One region of the Clostridium sp. LS3 genome, then DNA from elsewhere that is predicted to be linked to it. Evidence: predicted binding sites of a transcription regulator. Region 1 holds the regulator's gene; each other region holds the start of a gene.

The links. Region 1 encodes Rex, which represses fermentation and respiration genes when NADH is low (regulators of the CRP and FNR family bind a similar motif). Its sites were predicted from a motif close to ATTGTTAANNNNTTAACAAT; they were not measured.
Region 2: ACZJV1_RS06350 (flavocytochrome c) is a predicted target of Rex. The motif match lies at 2,120-2,139, and genes of this name have one in related genera.
Region 3: adhE (bifunctional acetaldehyde-CoA/alcohol dehydrogenase) is a predicted target of Rex. The motif match lies at 2,032-2,051, and genes of this name have one in related genera.

The regions. Positions count from the first base shown of each region.
Region 1 covers NZ_CM143921.1:434,853-440,630, forward strand. Annotated here, with positions in the region: gene ACZJV1_RS02250 (zinc dependent phospholipase C family protein) at 1-284, shown strand, start outside; gene ACZJV1_RS02255 (ArsR/SmtB family transcription factor) at 472-831, shown strand; gene ACZJV1_RS02260 (heavy metal translocating P-type ATPase) at 848-3,103, shown strand; gene ACZJV1_RS02265 (redox-sensing transcriptional repressor Rex) at 3,519-4,160, shown strand; gene ACZJV1_RS02270 (short-chain-enoyl-CoA hydratase) at 4,449-5,231, shown strand; gene ACZJV1_RS02275 (acyl-CoA dehydrogenase) at 5,340-5,778, shown strand, end outside.
Region 2 covers NZ_CM143921.1:1,373,913-1,379,690, reverse strand. Annotated here, with positions in the region: gene ACZJV1_RS06360 (helix-turn-helix domain-containing protein) at 1-64, opposite strand, end outside; gene ACZJV1_RS06355 (FMN-binding protein) at 267-611, opposite strand; gene ACZJV1_RS06350 (flavocytochrome c) at 639-2,063, opposite strand; gene ACZJV1_RS06345 (response regulator) at 2,180-2,878, opposite strand; gene ACZJV1_RS06340 (ATP-binding protein) at 2,881-4,419, opposite strand; gene ACZJV1_RS06335 (hypothetical protein) at 4,717-5,295, opposite strand; gene ACZJV1_RS06330 (AlbA family DNA-binding domain-containing protein) at 5,388-5,778, opposite strand, start outside.
Region 3 covers NZ_CM143921.1:1,436,283-1,442,060, reverse strand. Annotated here, with positions in the region: gene adhE (bifunctional acetaldehyde-CoA/alcohol dehydrogenase) at 1-1,919, opposite strand, end outside; partial or broken gene ACZJV1_RS06640 (ABC transporter ATP-binding protein) at 2,470-3,217, opposite strand; gene ACZJV1_RS06635 (HutP family protein) at 3,314-3,727, opposite strand; gene ACZJV1_RS06630 (MarR family winged helix-turn-helix transcriptional regulator) at 3,839-4,288, opposite strand; gene ACZJV1_RS06625 (MgtC/SapB family protein) at 4,428-5,135, opposite strand; gene ACZJV1_RS06620 (hypothetical protein) at 5,290-5,694, opposite strand.

The sequences.
Region 1 (5,778 bases):
GGGAATTTAAAAGTGCTAATGCTATGAAAGAACATGTATTATATGAAAATGAATTAAATAAATTTACAAAGAATTATACTATTAAAAAAGATATAAATTTACATTTGACTTCAGAAGAAATAAGAAAATATATAATGAAGCTACAGGAAGAATATAATGGAAAATCCTCATATGAAAAAGATCTAATTTATGCTAGTCATATTTGCAGTACTGTTGTAAATATGGTTTTGAATGAAGTTGTTTTAAATCAAAAATTAAAAGAGCATATTGCATTGGTAATATAGAGAGCTGTAAAGCTCTCTTTTTTAGGTTTAGGCGAGTATAAAAGCTTAAAGTTTTGAAAATATGATTAAATATGTCCACTTTTTTACAAAAGATTTTTATTTAAAGTTGACACATTTAATAAGAATAGCATATAATATTATTAAATAAACATATGAACAATTGTTCATATGAGTTTGGAGGGGAATTATGGAAGAAAATAAATTGGAAAGTTGTAATTGTACTATAATTCATAAAGATGTAGTTGAAAAAGTAAAAGGTTCTATACCAAATGAAGAAACTTTATATGATTTAGCTGATTTATTTAAGGCTTTCAGCGATTCTACAAGAATAAAAATATTATGTGCTTTATTTCAAGAAGAGTTATGTGTATGCGATTTAGCTGCTTTATTAAATATGACTCAATCAGCGATTTCACATCAGCTTAGAGTATTAAAATCAAATAGATTAGTTAAGTTTAGAAGAGCTGGAAAAGTAATATATTATTCATTAGCAGATGATCATATTGAGCATATATTTAATGAAGGATTTAAGCATATTATTGAATAAGAAAGTGGGGATAGAAATGAGTAGTAATGAAATAAAATTGATTTTATCTGGATTAACTTGTGCAAATTGTGCAAATAAAATTGAAACTAGAGTTAATAACTTAAATGGAGTTAAAGAAGCCAATTTGAATTTTACAACTTCAAACTTGATTATAGAATTAAATGGAGATATATCAAGAGAAGAGGTAATAGAAGAAACAAAATCAATAATTAAAAAGCTAGAGCCAGAAGTTAAGGTATTTGATAAAAATGATAATAATAACATTACTGAAAATGTTAATAGATGTACAAGTAGTTGCTGTTCTATAGAAAGTGATAGTGATAAAGAAAATCATAATCATGGGAAGGAACATTCTCATACCCATTTAAGAGGAGAAGATCATGGACATTCTCATGATGATTCACACGGACACTCTCATGATCATTCACATGGAGGAAAAGTTGATATAAAGGAGAATATTAGATTAATAATAGGTGCAATAATATATATAGTTGCTATCATTTCAAAAGAGGCTTCAATGATATCAATAATACTTTTTGCTCTTAGTTATGTTTTAATTGGAGGAGAAGTAGTTTTAACAGCTATAAAAAATATATTCAGAGGAGAAGTATTTGATGAAAACTTCTTAATGACAGTTGCTACTTTAGGAGCCTTCTTTGTAGGTGACTTTAAAGAAGGGGTAGCAGTTATGTTATTTTATGAAATAGGAGAGGTATTCCAATCTTATGCAGTAAATAGATCTAGAAAATCAATAACATCTCTTATGAATATAAGAGCTGAATATGCTAATATTTTAGTAGATGGAAAAGAAGAAAAAGTTAAACCAGAAACAGTCAATATAGATGATATAATAGTTATTAAGCCAGGTGAAAGAGTACCTTTAGATGGTGTTGTATTAGATGGAACAAGCTTTGTAGATACATCAGCACTTACTGGTGAATCAGTTCCAAGGGAAGTTTCTGTGGGAGAAGATATTCTAGCAGGATTTATAAATACAAATGGTGTTTTAAAAGTTAAGGTATCTAAAAACTTTAAAGAATCAACAGTATCAAGAATTTTAGAATTAGTGGAAAATGCATCTAATAAAAAAGCACCAACTGAAAAGTTTATAACTAAATTTGCAAGAGTATATACTCCAATAGTTGTATTTTCAGCTTTAGCGTTGGCTATAATACCTCCATTAGTTATAAAGGATGCAAGTTTTTCAGATTGGATTTATAGAGCTTTAATATTCTTAGTTGTATCTTGTCCTTGTGCATTAGTAGTTTCTATTCCTCTCGGATTATTTGCAGGGATTGGAGGAGCATCTAAAAAAGGTATATTAGTTAAGGGTGGAAATTACCTAGAAGCTCTTAAAGATGTTAATACAGTTGTTTTTGATAAAACAGGAACTTTAACTAAAGGAGTTTTTAAGGTAACAGAAATAAATAATAATAATATTTCAAAAGAAGAATTAATAGAGGTTGCGGCTATAGCAGAAAGCTTATCAAATCATCCAATAGCTCAATCTATTATAAAGGAATATGGAAAAGATATAAAAAATGAAGAGTTAAGTGATTATGAAGAAATATCAGGACATGGAATTAAAGCCTTAATTAACGGAGCAGAAGTTTTAGTAGGTAACTATAAACTGATGGAAAAGTTTAATATAAGTTATACTGATATAGCATCAATTGGAACAATAGTTCATATTGCTATAAATAATGAATATAAAGGTAATATAGTTATATCCGATGAAATAAAAGAAGGCGCTAAGAAAGCCATAGAAGGCTTGAAGGAAGTTGGGGTTTCTCAAACTGTTATGTTAACAGGTGATAATAAATCCGTGGCAGAAAAGGTAGCATCACTAGTAGGCGTTGATAAGGTATTTTCAGAATTATTACCAGGAGATAAGGTTGAAAAGGTAGAAGGTTTAATAAAAGATAATTCAACTCAAGGAAAAGTTATATTTGTTGGAGATGGAATAAATGATGCACCAGTTTTAGCAAGAGCTGATATAGGAGTTGCTATGGGAGGAATAGGTTCAGATGCAGCTATTGAAGCCGCAGATGTAGTTTTAATGAAAGACGATCCAGAAGCTTTAGTTACAGCCATTAAAGTTGCAAGAAAGACAAATAAAGTTTTATGGCAAAATATAATATTCTCATTAGGAGTAAAAGTATTAGTATTGATTTTAAGTGCTTTTGGAGTAGCAACAATGTGGGAAGCAGTATTTGCAGATGTAGGAGTAACTTTAATAGCAGTTCTAAATTCAACTAGATGTTTAAAATAATTTTATAACTATTTTATTGACAAATTTCATCATATTAAATATAATGAATTAGGTTGAAAATTTTCAGGCGTAAGGGAAGCATACAAGATCATTATCTTGTTTACAAAGCTTTGAGAAGCTTTGTATAAATTTGAGACTTATGTATAACGGATCTGCTACGTTATACATAAGTCTATTTTTTATAACTAAATATAATTAAATTAATTTTTATTGGAAAATATTTTATTAAATGTTTATTAAGTATATAATCTATTTTTAGATTTTAAGAAAAATAAAAGAAAATTTTGAAACTTTGTTAAATACGTAACTCAAGTTGTTTTAAAATTTTAATAAAAGTGTTAAAATATATATTATAAATTTGGTAATAATAAAGTTTTAATATATGAAAATAAATTTGATTAGGAGAATGAAGGTTATGGATAAGAAAAAGAATATTTCTATGGCTGTAATTAAAAGACTGCCAAAATATCATAGATACTTACAAGAGTTGTTAAGAAATGATGTAGATAGAATTTCTTCAAAAGAGTTAGGAGAAAAGATAGGCTTTACAGCGTCACAAATACGCCAAGACTTAAATTGTTTTGGAGACTTTGGCCAACAGGGCTATGGATATAATGTAAAAGATTTATATAATCAAATAAGCCTAATATTGGGATTAAATAAAGAATACAAAGGAATCATAGTTGGAGCAGGAAATATAGGTCAGGCAATAGCAAATTACAGTAGATTTTCTCAAATAGGGTTAACTATAGAAGCTATATTTGATGCAAATCCTAAGCTTATTGGAATGAAAATAAGAGATATAGAAATACAAGATATTGATAACTTAAAATATTATTTAGGAGATAACAGTATAGATATAGGAATAATTTGTGTTCCTAGAATAAATGCACAAAAGGTTAGTGATACTTTAGTAGAAGGTGGAGTAACAGGCGTATGGAATTTTGCTCCAGTTGATTTATCTGTACCTGAAGAAGTTACAGTTGAAAATGTTCATTTATCAGAAAGTTTACTAACATTAATATATTTACTTCATGATAAAGATGAAAGTAAGTAGTTACATTAAAAAATTGCCTAAAATTAGAAATATTTATTGCAAAAGAAAATTTAAGAGTTTATAATAATAATTGAAGCGGGGGCTTCAATTATTTTTTTTATTAATTGTTACAAGATTAACAAATGGTTTATTTATTAAACATATAGATTATTAAAGAATTTTTGATATGTTTAGTTAAATATGTCACATTAAAGGGTATAAAGTATAGGTTTGAGAAGCTTATATAATTAAAGATTAATGAAAAATTGAATAATTTTATATAAGTATAGTTAAAGGGAGGACTTTATTATGGAGTTAAAGAATGTAATTCTTGAAAAAGAGGGAAATCTAGCTATTGTTACAATTAATAGACCTAAAGCTTTAAATGCTTTAAATTCAGGGACTTTAAAAGATTTAGATGCAGTTTTAGATGATTTAGAAAATGATCAAAATATTTACTGTGTCATACTAACAGGATCTGGGGAAAAAGCTTTTGTTGCTGGAGCAGATATTTCTGAAATGAAGGACTTAACTGAAGATGAAGGAAGAGAATTTGGTCTTTTAGGAAACAGAGTTTTCAGAAGATTAGAAAAATTAGACAAGCCTGTTATTGCGGCTATATCAGGATTTGCTTTAGGTGGTGGATGTGAATTAGCTATGGCTTGTGATATAAGAATAGCTTCAGAAAAGGCTAGATTTGCTCAACCAGAGGTTGGTCTTGGAATAACACCAGGATTTGGAGGAACTCAAAGATTACCAAGATTAGTTGGTGAAGGAAAGGGCAAAGAGCTTATTTATACTTGTGCAACTGTAAAGGCAGATGAAGCTTTAAAAATAGGCTTAGTTAATAAAGTTGTGGCACTAGAAAGTTTAATGGAAGAAGCTAAAAATATGGCAAAGACCATAATATCAAATGCTCCTATAGCAGTAAGGTTATGTAAAGATGCTATAAATAGGGGGATGCAAGTAGATATAGATAAAGCTATAGAAATTGAAGCCGAAGATTTTGGTAAATGCTTCTCTACAGAAGATCAAAAAGAGGGCATGGAAGCATTTATGGAAAAGAGAGCCAAAAATTTTTCTAACAAATAGTCAGAAAAAATAAAATATAAAAAAAATTCAAATTTAAATAATTAAAAATATTTAAATTAAGTAAATTCATATAATCAAAAAAGGTTCAATATCAAGGAGGTATATTAAATGAATTTTCAATTAACTAGAGAGCAAGAATTAGTGAGACAAATGGCTAGAGAATTCACTATAAATGAAGTAAAACCAATTGCTGCTGAAATTGATGAAACTGAAAGATTTCCAATGGAAAACGTTGAAAAAATGGCCAAGCTTGGAATGTTAGGAATTCCTTTTTCTAAAGAGTACGGTGGAGCAGGTGGAGACACGCTTTCTTATATATTAACTGTAGAGGAGCTATCAAAGGCTTGTGGAACTACAGGGGTTATAGTGTCTGCCCACACTTCTCTTTGTGCATCTTTAATAGAGCAGTTTGGAACTAAAGATCAAAAAGAAAGGTATTTAAAAGATCTTGCAACAGGTAAAAAACTTGGTGCTTTTGGTTTAACAGAACCAGGAGCAGGTACAGATGCGGCAGGTCAACAAACAGTAGCAGTATTAGATGGAGATA
Region 2 (5,778 bases), 940 kb from region 1:
AAAGTGATATTTTGTTACTAAAAATATTAAAATCGGATTCAAAACTTTCATACCCATCCTTCATAAATTATCTCCTAATCATATTTAATAAAAAGTATATACATATTATATTTCAAATATACAAATTCTAGCAACAAATTTTATTATTAATTCAATATCTCTTCCTTAAATATGCAAGATATAAATTAAAACAATTTAAATAAAAAAGTAGGCAGATTCTATTTTATGAAATCCACCTACTATATATAAAAATCTAAGGGCTTTTTTTATTTAGCTGCTGCTTCTAAAGCTTTATTTACAGCTTCTAATACACCTTTTGATGAATTAGTTGCACCTGATATAGCTTCAACGCCTTCAGTACTTTGTTTCTTTATTATTTCTGGAACTAAGTTGTCTTTAACACCATCTACTAAAGTCTTAGTTTCATGTTGCTCTGTTAAGTTTATTTCTGATATCTTTCCTTTTGCAACTTTAACTTCTACTTTTATTGCTCCAGAAGCTCCTTGTCCTTCACCTGTATATGTTCCATCTTTATATTTTCCGCCACCACAGCCAACAAGTACTGTTGCTGACAATGCTATTGCTCCTAATATCGCAGTTAACTTCTTCATTCTTCTTCCTCCTACAATGTTATTTATCTATTTTTTTATATATGCAGCTGCATTCTTTCCAGCAGTTCTACCAAATGTAACTATATCTGCTAATGCATTTCCACCTAATCTGTTTCCACCGTGTACTCCACCAGTTACTTCTCCTGCTGCAAATAAACCTTTAATAACATTTCCATCTTTATTTACAACTTCAGCATTTGTATTTATTTTTAATCCACCCATTGTGTGGTGAACAGCAGGTGTTACAGGTATTGCATATACCTTACCTTGATTTAATTGTCTTGGAAGATCTTCTCTCTTGAATTCCGAATCAGTTTTAGCTGCTGCAAATTCATTATATTTATTAACTGTTTGAACCATTGTATCTTTATCTATTGATAGTTTTTCTGCTAATTCTGCTACTGAATCTGCTTCTGTAACTAATCCCATATTAAAGTATTCTTCTGTTGCTTTTAAGCTCTTTCTTAATCCTTCATCAAAGAAAAGATAAGCTACTCCATCTTTTTGTTCTAATATAGCCTTAGAAACAACGTCTCTTGTAAATAATTCATTTGTAAATCTCTTACCATCTTTATTAATAAGTATTGCACCATTTCCTCTTACTGCTTCTGTAACCATTACAGCCTTTTCTGGGACAACTGTTGGATGTGTTTGAATTTCTGTCATATCTACTAAGTCTGCTCCAAGTTTTTCTCCAAGAACTATACCGTCCCCAGTAGCTCCAGTATGGTTAGTTGTTGCAAAACCTTTTAAATCTTCTTTATAGCTAACTACCATTTCTTGATTAGCTGAGAAACCACCAGCTGCTATAACAACAGCTTTTGTATTTATTGTATATTCTTTACCTTCTTTATTTGTTACTTTAACTCCTGAAACATTACCATCTTTATCTACAACTATTTCTTTAGCTTCATTCCATAATCTTAAATCAACTTTTTCTTTTTCAGCAGATGCTTTTAACGTATCAACTAAGTGAGCTCCTACTGCCGCTCCACCTGTTGGTCTGTGTGTTCTATAATTTGTAGCTCCTGCCATTCTACCAACATCTGATAAGTCTGCACCTAAATCTGTTAACCATTTAACTGAGTCTTTAGCTTCATTAGATAATTTCTTAACTAATTCAGGGTTGTTCTTTTCATATCCACCCTTCATTGTATCGTTGTACATAGTTTCAATAGAATCCTCTATGCCTTTTGATTTTTGTTGTTCAGTTTCTGCTGCATTTAATCCACCAGTAGCTCTATTAGTATTTCCTCCTACTATAGGCATTTTTTCTAAAACAACAACATTCTCTACTCCCTCTTGTTTAGCTTGTACTGCCGCAGATAAACCTGCTCCACCAGCTCCTATAACTACTACGTCAGCAGTTTCTTTTTTTCCACCACAACCAACTAAAGTTGTTGGAACTAATATTAAAGCTGACATTATTAATGCTAAAGTCTTCTTCTTCATTAACATTTCTCCCCTTAATCCTTAATTATTCTTTAAATATTTACAACTTTAGTATATTTGTTAATTTATAATCAATCAATATTGTGGTCTTATTGTTTATTTTGGTCTTTTTGGTCTTATTTTTTGATTATGTAAAAGTTTGTAGGCCTTCCTATCTTACCATATTCTTGAATTATATCTACTTTTCCTTCTCCAACCATTTTTTCTAAGTATCTTCTTGCTGTTACCCTAGCAAGTCCACTTCCCTTCGCGACTTCTTCTGCTGTCAATTTAGTTTTATTTTTAACATTCATATATTCTATTATTTTGTTATATGTCTTTAAACTTAATCCTTTACATAATTCTCTTTCTTCTGCCTCCTCTTCAATATAATCTTTATTTATTTTTAATATGTACTGATCAATATATTCTTGATTTATATTATCTATATTTTTCATTTCAAAAAATCTATCTTTATAATTAGATAATGCTTCTTTAAATCTTTCAAACTTAAATGGTTTTATTAAATAGTCTACAGCTCCATATTTAAAGGCTTCGTTTACTGAAGCCTTGCATTTATCTGCTGTAATTAGTATTGTATCCATATTAATTTCATTTAATCTAATCCATTTTAACAAATCTAATCCTTTTCCATCTGGTAGAAATACATCTAGTAAAATCAAATCAACCTTACTTTTAGCAATTTTCTCTTTAGCTTCTTTTATATTACTTGCTTCTCCAACTACTTCAAACCCTTCTAGTTTCTCTAAAAATCTTGTATTTATTTCTTTTACCATTGGATCATCTTCAATAATAAAAACTTTTATCTTAGTCATTACTATATTTCAACCTCCCATTTAGTTATTTTATCTGAAGTTAACTTTAAACGTCCATTTAATGAATCTATAATATTTTTTATGTTATATAAGCCAAGCCCTCTGAACTCTCCCTTTGTACTAAATCCTCTTTTAAATATTTTTTCTTTTATTTCATCTTCAATCTTATTTCCATTATTTTTAACTATTATTTTTATTTTTTCTTCTTGGAAAATTCCCACATACACATATCCACCCTCTTTTCCTTTTACTTCTTCTATAGAATTCTCTATAAGATTTCCTATAATGGTTAATATATCCTGTATTCTAATATTGCTAGGAATAGTTTTTAAATATGAGTTTTCATCAATTTCGAACTTTATTTTCATTTCATCAGCTTTATTATATTTTGAAAATAGTAATCCTTGTAATGATAGTTCTTTTATTTTACTTAAACTATCTGTAATTATTCCTCTTGTCTCTGTAGTTTGAAATATATATTCTAACGCTTTATCATTTTCCTCTAATTGTATTAATCCTGCTATAGTATGTAATTTGTTCATAAATTCATGATTTTGAGCTCTTAAGTTCCAAGTTAATTCCTTTACACCTGTTAATTCTTCAGCCATATTATGCACTTTTGTAAAGTCCTGAAGACTAGCAATTGCTCCTACAACTTTACCATACTCTCCTATAATACTATAGAAATTTCCCATAACTATAATATTATTATCCAATCGTATTTCCTTATTAAATATTCTACTTCTTCTATACATTACTTCATATAATAAGTTTATTATTTTATTATCTATTTCCTCATCTGAATTTATCTTTAAAATTTCCAATGCTTTATTGTTTATTGTTGTTATATGTCCTGAACTATTTAATGCTATTAATCCTTCTTCTATATTATTTATAATAGATTCTTTTTCTCTAAGCTGAATAGCTATCTCTTCAGGTTCTAATCCGTAAATATCTTCTTTTATATTGTGTGCTAACTTTCTTGCAAGAAATATTATTACTATTAATACACCTATAAATACTGGTATTAAATCAACAACATATTCTCTAACCTCTTCTTTTAAATCTCTCTTTAAAATCCCTACAGATACTACTCCAACTTGCACCCCATCTTTGTAAATTGGCACAAAAGATCTAATAGATTTCCCTAAATGACCTTCTCCTTCAGATATATAAGTTTCACCATTTTCTAAGGCTAATTTTTCATCTCCACCTAAAAATTTTCTACCTATATTATCCGGAATTGGATGAGAATATCGTACGCCTTCGTTATCCATAATTGTTATAAATAATAAGCCTGTCTTTAATCTTACTCTTTCAGCAAAGTTTTGTACTTTAAGATTGGTAGGGTCTTCTTTATCTGCTAACTCTTTTTGAATCATCGGATTCGCTGCTATAACAAAAGCTGTATCTGTAAGACTTTTTCCTATTGTTTCAGAAACTTTCTTATTTATTATAGCTAATGAAAAAATGCTTATAATAAATATAACAGCTATAAATATAGCAATTGTTAATTTTGTAATCTTTTTTTCTAGATTCATTTATATAGTCCTCTATGTTTTACTTTATTTAATATTTTTACACAATAATTATACATTAATATATAGCTTACAACAAATAAAAAAATTAACATATATAAGTTTACTTATTCCGTCACTCCGCTCAAAGTCAACGTAAACTTACATATGTCCACTTCCAAACTGAATGTAAGGAAAGTATAAAACAAATCTATTTTTTCAAATTAAATTTCTAAAAACATTATCTATTCACATTTTCAAAACTTTAATCTTTCATACTTTCCTAGATATAAAAAGGATGAGAAATTTTTCTCATCCTTTTTATATATTTTTTATTATATTTAATACATATGATTTAAATTCTTCAAAGCTTCCATTTTGTATTGAAGCCCCTTTATTTATCTTTCCACTATTAAAGTTATACTCTGCTGATCCATAATTAAAACTTGCGCTTGAAACTATTATACTAGACTCTGTAACTCTATAGTTAACTTTTGACATCATTACATCTCTGCAAAATTCTATAAAAGCATTAGCTTTTTGTACATCTCCACCGGAAACAACTCTCATAGTAAACTTAAATAATTCATATCCTCCAATAAGCGGAATCATAGTTCCATTTGCCATATAAAATACTTTTCCCATATTATAGAAATATTTCATATCTCCAAAACTCATTGTTCTAAATTCATAGTTAATATCTAAGCTTTCATTATTTAATCCTTGGAATTTTTCTACTATATCATCCCATGCTTTTGCTTCTGCACTTTTATTATTGCTTATAATACTTTTAAATTGTGAAAAAGCATTTTCTAAATCCTTATCTTTATTTACAACTGATCCATTAACACTCACACTGTATTCATTATTTTCATATATCAATTCTACTCTATTATTCATATTAAACTCTCCTTATTAATAATTATAAAATTATTATTTAATAATTATTATTATAACATAATTTATTTTAACATTTCAAGAAGTAATATTTTTTAACTATACATACTAGTTCCGGGTAATACTACTTTAAAGTAGTCATCTTCAATAGAGTTTATTAGCTTTACTTTTCCAACTCCATAAAAGGCTTTTTTAATCCTAGAAAATCCCCCACCATTATTTAAAAATCTTTTATTGTTATCCAATGTTATTAGCTTTTCATAAATCCACATATTTCTTTTACTATGAGTTGATACTTTATCTGAACTATTTTTTTCTATTAAAGCTCCTGGACTAATTATAGATATAGTCTTAAATCCAATATTAATCTCTATAATTCTATTAGTTGATGAATAATCTCTATACAAAACTGCATTTTTTATCCCTTCCACTATTGCTGATTTAGGATAATTCTTAGGCAATATATTAGAAATTATTGTTTCTGAC
Region 3 (5,778 bases), 1.0 Mb from region 1:
CTCATCATAAGTTCAGCATCAACTATAGCCATATCTGGAGTTAGTTCGTAATCTGCAAGTGGATATTTAACACCTGTTTTTTCATCAGTTATAACTGCAAATGGTGTAACTTCTGATCCTGTACCAGCAGAAGTAGGAATAGCAACCATCATTGCTTTTTCACCCATAGTTGGGAATTTATAAACTCTCTTTCTTATATCCATAAATCTCATAGCTAAATCTTCGAATCTAACTTCTGGATGTTCATACATTACCCACATAATTTTAGCTGCATCCATTGGTGATCCTCCACCTAATGAAATTATAACATCTGGATTGAATGCAAGCATTGCTTCTGCACCTTTTTTAGCTGCTGCTAGAGTTGGATCTGGCTCAACTTCTGAGAATATTCTAAAGTCTATTCCATATCTTTCTAAAACGTCTGTTATTCTAGCTGTATATCCAAGTTCAGCCAAAATTTTATCTGTTACTATAAATACTTTCTTTTTACCCATATCATGTAATTCTTGTAAAGCGATTGGTAAACATCCATATTTGAAGTAAGTCTTTTCTGGAACTCTAAACCAAAGCATATTTTCTCTCCTCTCAGCAACACTCTTTACGTTAATTAAATGCTTAGGACCAACGTTTTCTGAAACTGAGTTTCCTCCCCATGATCCACATCCTAGTGTTAATGAAGGCGCTAGTCTAAAGTTGTATATATCTCCAATAGCTCCTTGTGATGCTGGCATATTTATTAATGTTCTTGCAGTCTTCATAGCTGCTCCGAATCTAGCAATTCTTTCTGTTGATTTTATTTGATCTGTATAGAATACAGACGTATGACCCATGCCACCTAATTCTATTAATCTACAAGCTTTTGTTAGAGCTTCATCAAAAGTTTTGACTCTGTACATAGCAAGTACTGGTGATAATTTTTCATGTGAAAATGGTTCTTCTAACTCTACTGATTCAACTTCTCCAACTAAAACTTTAGCTCCTACTGGAACTTTAACCCCAGCCATTTCAGCTATCTTGTATGCTGGTTGGCCAACCATATTAGCATTTAAGCCACCTTTTTCATTTAAAATTATCTTTCTAACCTTATCTACTTCTTCACCTTTTAATATGTATGCTCCTCTTGCAGATAATTCCTTTTTAACTTCTTCATAAACTTCATTCATAACTAAGATGCTTTGTTCTGATGCACAAATAACTCCATTATCAAAAGTTTTTGAAAGAAGTATTGAGTTTACAGCCATTTTTATATGAGCTGTTTCATCTATAATAGCTGGGGTATTTCCTGCTCCAACTCCTAAAGCTGGTCTTCCTGATGAGTAAGCTGATTTAACCATTGCAGGACCACCTGTAGCTAGTATTATATCTGATTCTCTCATAACATTTTGTGATAATTCAACTGATGGTTCATCTATCCAAGCTATTATTCCTTCTGGTGCACCTGCTTTAACAGCTGCATCTAAAACTATTTTAGCTGCTTCAATTGTAGCTTTTTTAGCTCTTGGATGTGGTGATATAATTATTGCATTTCTTGTTTTTAATGCAATTAATGTTTTAAATATTGCTGTTGATGTTGGATTTGTAGTTGGAACTATAGCTGCTACAACTCCTATAGGTTCTGCTATTTTAGTTATACCAAAAGTATGATCTTCTTCTATAACTCCGCAAGTTTTCATATCTTTATATTGATTATATATATATTCTGCAGCAAAGTGATTTTTAATTACCTTATCTTCTACAATTCCCATTCCACTTTCTTCAACTGCCATTTTAGCAAGTTTAATTCTATTGTCACTTGCTGCCATAGCTGCTTGTCTGAATATTTCATCTACTTGTTCTTGTGTGTAAGTGGCAAATACCTTTTGCGCTTCTCTTAATTCTTTAATTCTTTGAGTTAATTCTTGTGCATTTGTTACAGCCATTTTAATTCCTCCTACATATCTATATAATAATTTTATTTTCTAAATTCTCTTTTTTGTCTATCGACTAAGTACAAGTTTATTTTAGTATATTGTCTAATTTTTGTCAATCTTTTTTGTTAAAAATTTATCATATTTTTTAAAATTATTTTTCCGTCCTATTTTAATACATTATTATAAAGTTATTTTACACATATTCAAACCATTTTCCCCTTATTATGTTCATATAATATAATATTCGACTTTTATTATCAAGCTATTTTCTGATTATTTGTGTTATTTTGAATATTGATATAATCTAATCGTAACTAATCTCTTAAATGTATATGGCATTTAAAGCAATATTATTGTTATATATATAACAATAATATTTTAATTTCTTACTTTTCATCTTTTTAAATACTCTCATCTAGATTTTAATATACAATTATAACTTAATTACTATTACTTTTCCTAAAAATCATATTAAATATTCATATCATATAAAGGTTGTTATAAAAAAAATAAATAGAAGGTTGTAATATAAATAAAACCTTCTATTTATTCAATAATACTATGCTAATAAAGTTCTATCACTTAAGTCTTCATTTACATTAGCTTCCTCAAATAATTTCATTAATTTGGAATGAGTTAACTCTTCTTTTTCCTTATCTTTTACATCAATTATAATTTGTCCACTATGCATCATAATAAGTCTATTTCCACTTTTAATATCTTGTTTTAAATTATGAGTTACCATAATAGTAGTTACTCCAGTTTCTTTAACCATTTTTTCCGTTATATCCATTATCTTTAAAGAAGTTTTAGGATCTAAGGCTGCAGTGTGCTCATCCAATAATAATAATTTGGGCTTTGTCATAACAGCCATTAATAATGTCAAAGCTTGTCTTTGTCCTCCAGATAATAAATTTACTTTTGTATATAATTTATCTTCTAATCCTAAATCTAATTCTTTAAGAATATTTTTATAATAGTTAATTCTTTTTTTATTTATTGCGAAAGACAATCCATAAATTTTTCCTTTGTTATCAGCTAACAATAAGCTTTCTAATATAGTCATGTTCGGTGATATACCAAGAGATTGATTTTGAAAAACTCTACCTATATTTTTGGACCTTTTATATTCATCCTTATTTGAAACATCTTCTCCATCTAATAGTATAATTCCACTATCACACTCTATATTACCAGATACTATATTTAATAACGTTGATTTTCCAGCACCATTAGATCCAATTATACTTATGAAATCTCCTTTTTTTTACTTCTAAAGAGAATTTAGAAAAAACTTTATTTTCATTATTTTTTTGTAAATAAAAATATTATAAAGTTAAAAATAAATTAAAGTTTAAGGGGCTGTTATTTTATAACAGCCCCTTAAACTTTAATTTTACTATTTATTCTGGAACAGCTCTATGTCCTATTCCTATCACAACCTCATCTAAATGTAATAGTCCAACACTAAGGAAAATACATACACTTAAGTGCTCACCTTTTCTAGCAATGCCTACTTTTCCTCCTACATTTTGACCACTTGCTCTATTCCAAACTTGCATTAAAGCATCTCTTGTTGCTCCTATTACTCCACCTTCATGCAAGTGTTCTTCTCTTATTACTCCATTTCTTTTAGAGGCTACTAAAGCCCTTTCTAATATTTTAGAAGTTGAGTCATTTATATTTCCGCCTATATTAACAGCAGTAACTAATACACTTTTTTTCTTGAATTCAGTTTTTAATTCTTCTTCCTCTTCTCTTGATGAAATAGCCATTCTTACTGAATATTTAGCAACATCTAAACTAGTGTTTCCCATAATATCCTCCCACACTCTAATTATTTACCCCTTAATAATATCACAAATATATTACTGAATATAGTAAAATTAAACTGTTGAAAGTAAATAACTGAAAGTTTATTCCAAATATTATTCTATTGATTCACATTTCTCCTTAAAATAATTATTCAGTTTTTCTAAAGATTCTACAAGGACATCTCTTTCGTTATCTAAAAGTCCACCCATCATAGATTTAACCATTTCATTATGAAATCTTTCGTGTAGCCTATGTGCAACTTTTCCTTTCTTCGTTAACTCTACAAGAACTACTCTTCTATCTTCTTCTATTCTTTTTCTATCTACATACCCCTTTTTAATTAGCCTATTTATTGCTGTTGTTAAGGTACCCACAGTAATCCCTAAGTCTTGTGCAACCTCACTCATCATTCTTTGTTTTCTTCCTATTGCTTCAATAGTATGCATTTCTCTAACTGATAAATCTGAAAAATGTCCATTTCTTAATGTTTTTTCTTCAATCTGTAGTATTTCGTTAAATATCTTTACTAATAACTCATTAACTACATTTTCACTTCTTTCCATAATAATTTTATCCCATCCTTTTTCTATAGTTCCTCAATTAAATAATAATCTAATATAAACTAAAATTCAATTACATAATGAATATTTTTATATAAAATATTTTGATTATCAAAGTTGTTTTACCTTTATTATATTAATATCATTTTATTACATTTAAATATACTATATTTTTATTATTTTTTAGATCATTTAATATAGTTTCAAAGCTAATATATTGAGGCTTTAATATAGTATAAATTGCATGAACTTCTTCTTTTGAACTATCTTCTTCTAATAAATACTCTATAACTTTAATAATTAAATTTTTACCTTCTAAATACTTTTCTATTTCTAACTTAGTATCCTCTAAATTATTATACTTAATTTCAATTTTTTTAATTACATTTTTAGATATGAACCTGTTTTCTATGCTTTTTAAAAATACTAGAGTTATTACAATTATTATAGCTCCAAATATACTTACATAATACTCGCCCATACCTATAGATAATCCTAAACATGCTACCACCCATAATGTTGCTGCTGTTGTTAACCCCTTTATATTACCTTTAGTATGCACTATAGCTCCAGCTCCAATAAACCCAACTCCAGTTATTACTTGAGCGCCTAATCTTCCATAATCTATTTTTATAATTTCACTTAGATCCTTGTTAGCTTCAATAATTGCTATAGCCTTATTTCCTATATCAATTTGTAGCAAAGATATTATTGTAGCTCCTACACAAACTAATATATGTGTCCTAAGTCCTGCTGCTCTGCGTTTTCTTTCCCTTTCATATCCTATAATACCACCAACAAAAACTGAAAATATCAACCTTATTATTATTTCCCTAATACTTAATGGCATGTTTTCCTCCCTTAAGAGTTTATAATATTATAGTATTTAATTTATATAAATTTGCCATCAGCCTATATATTTAGTAAAGCCTTATGAATATATAAACTTATAAAAATAAATTGAAACAATATTATTAAGGGAGCTAATTTTTAGCTCCCTTTATTTAAAGCATTGTGATCGATAATAAAGTTACTATTATTCCTATAGCTATAATTAGATAGTAAAACCTATACTTACTTTCATTATCATATAGTTTTAATTTTTCTATCTTCCCTTTTGGATATATTACTTCAATTTCATCTCCTCGTTCTAAATTAATCTTATTACTTAAATATGAAATCGCTATTCTTACTTTTTTATCATCATCTTCAACCTCTAATATAGGATATAAATTTGCATTATATACTGTATTATATTCAGTTCCAGGCATTAGATAAGTGTAACTTTCAAAGCCTATTACTTTAGCTTTTTTTATAATAGATTTTTTATTTAATATAATGTTTTTCTCTAAATAAAAGAAAGTAAATATAGTTAAAATCAACCCAATAATTGCAAATAAAACTCCCATGGAAATCCCCCATTTAATGTATTATTTTATTATCTTCTTCACTAATATAGTATGCTATATCTTTTTAAAAGATATCTAATATGC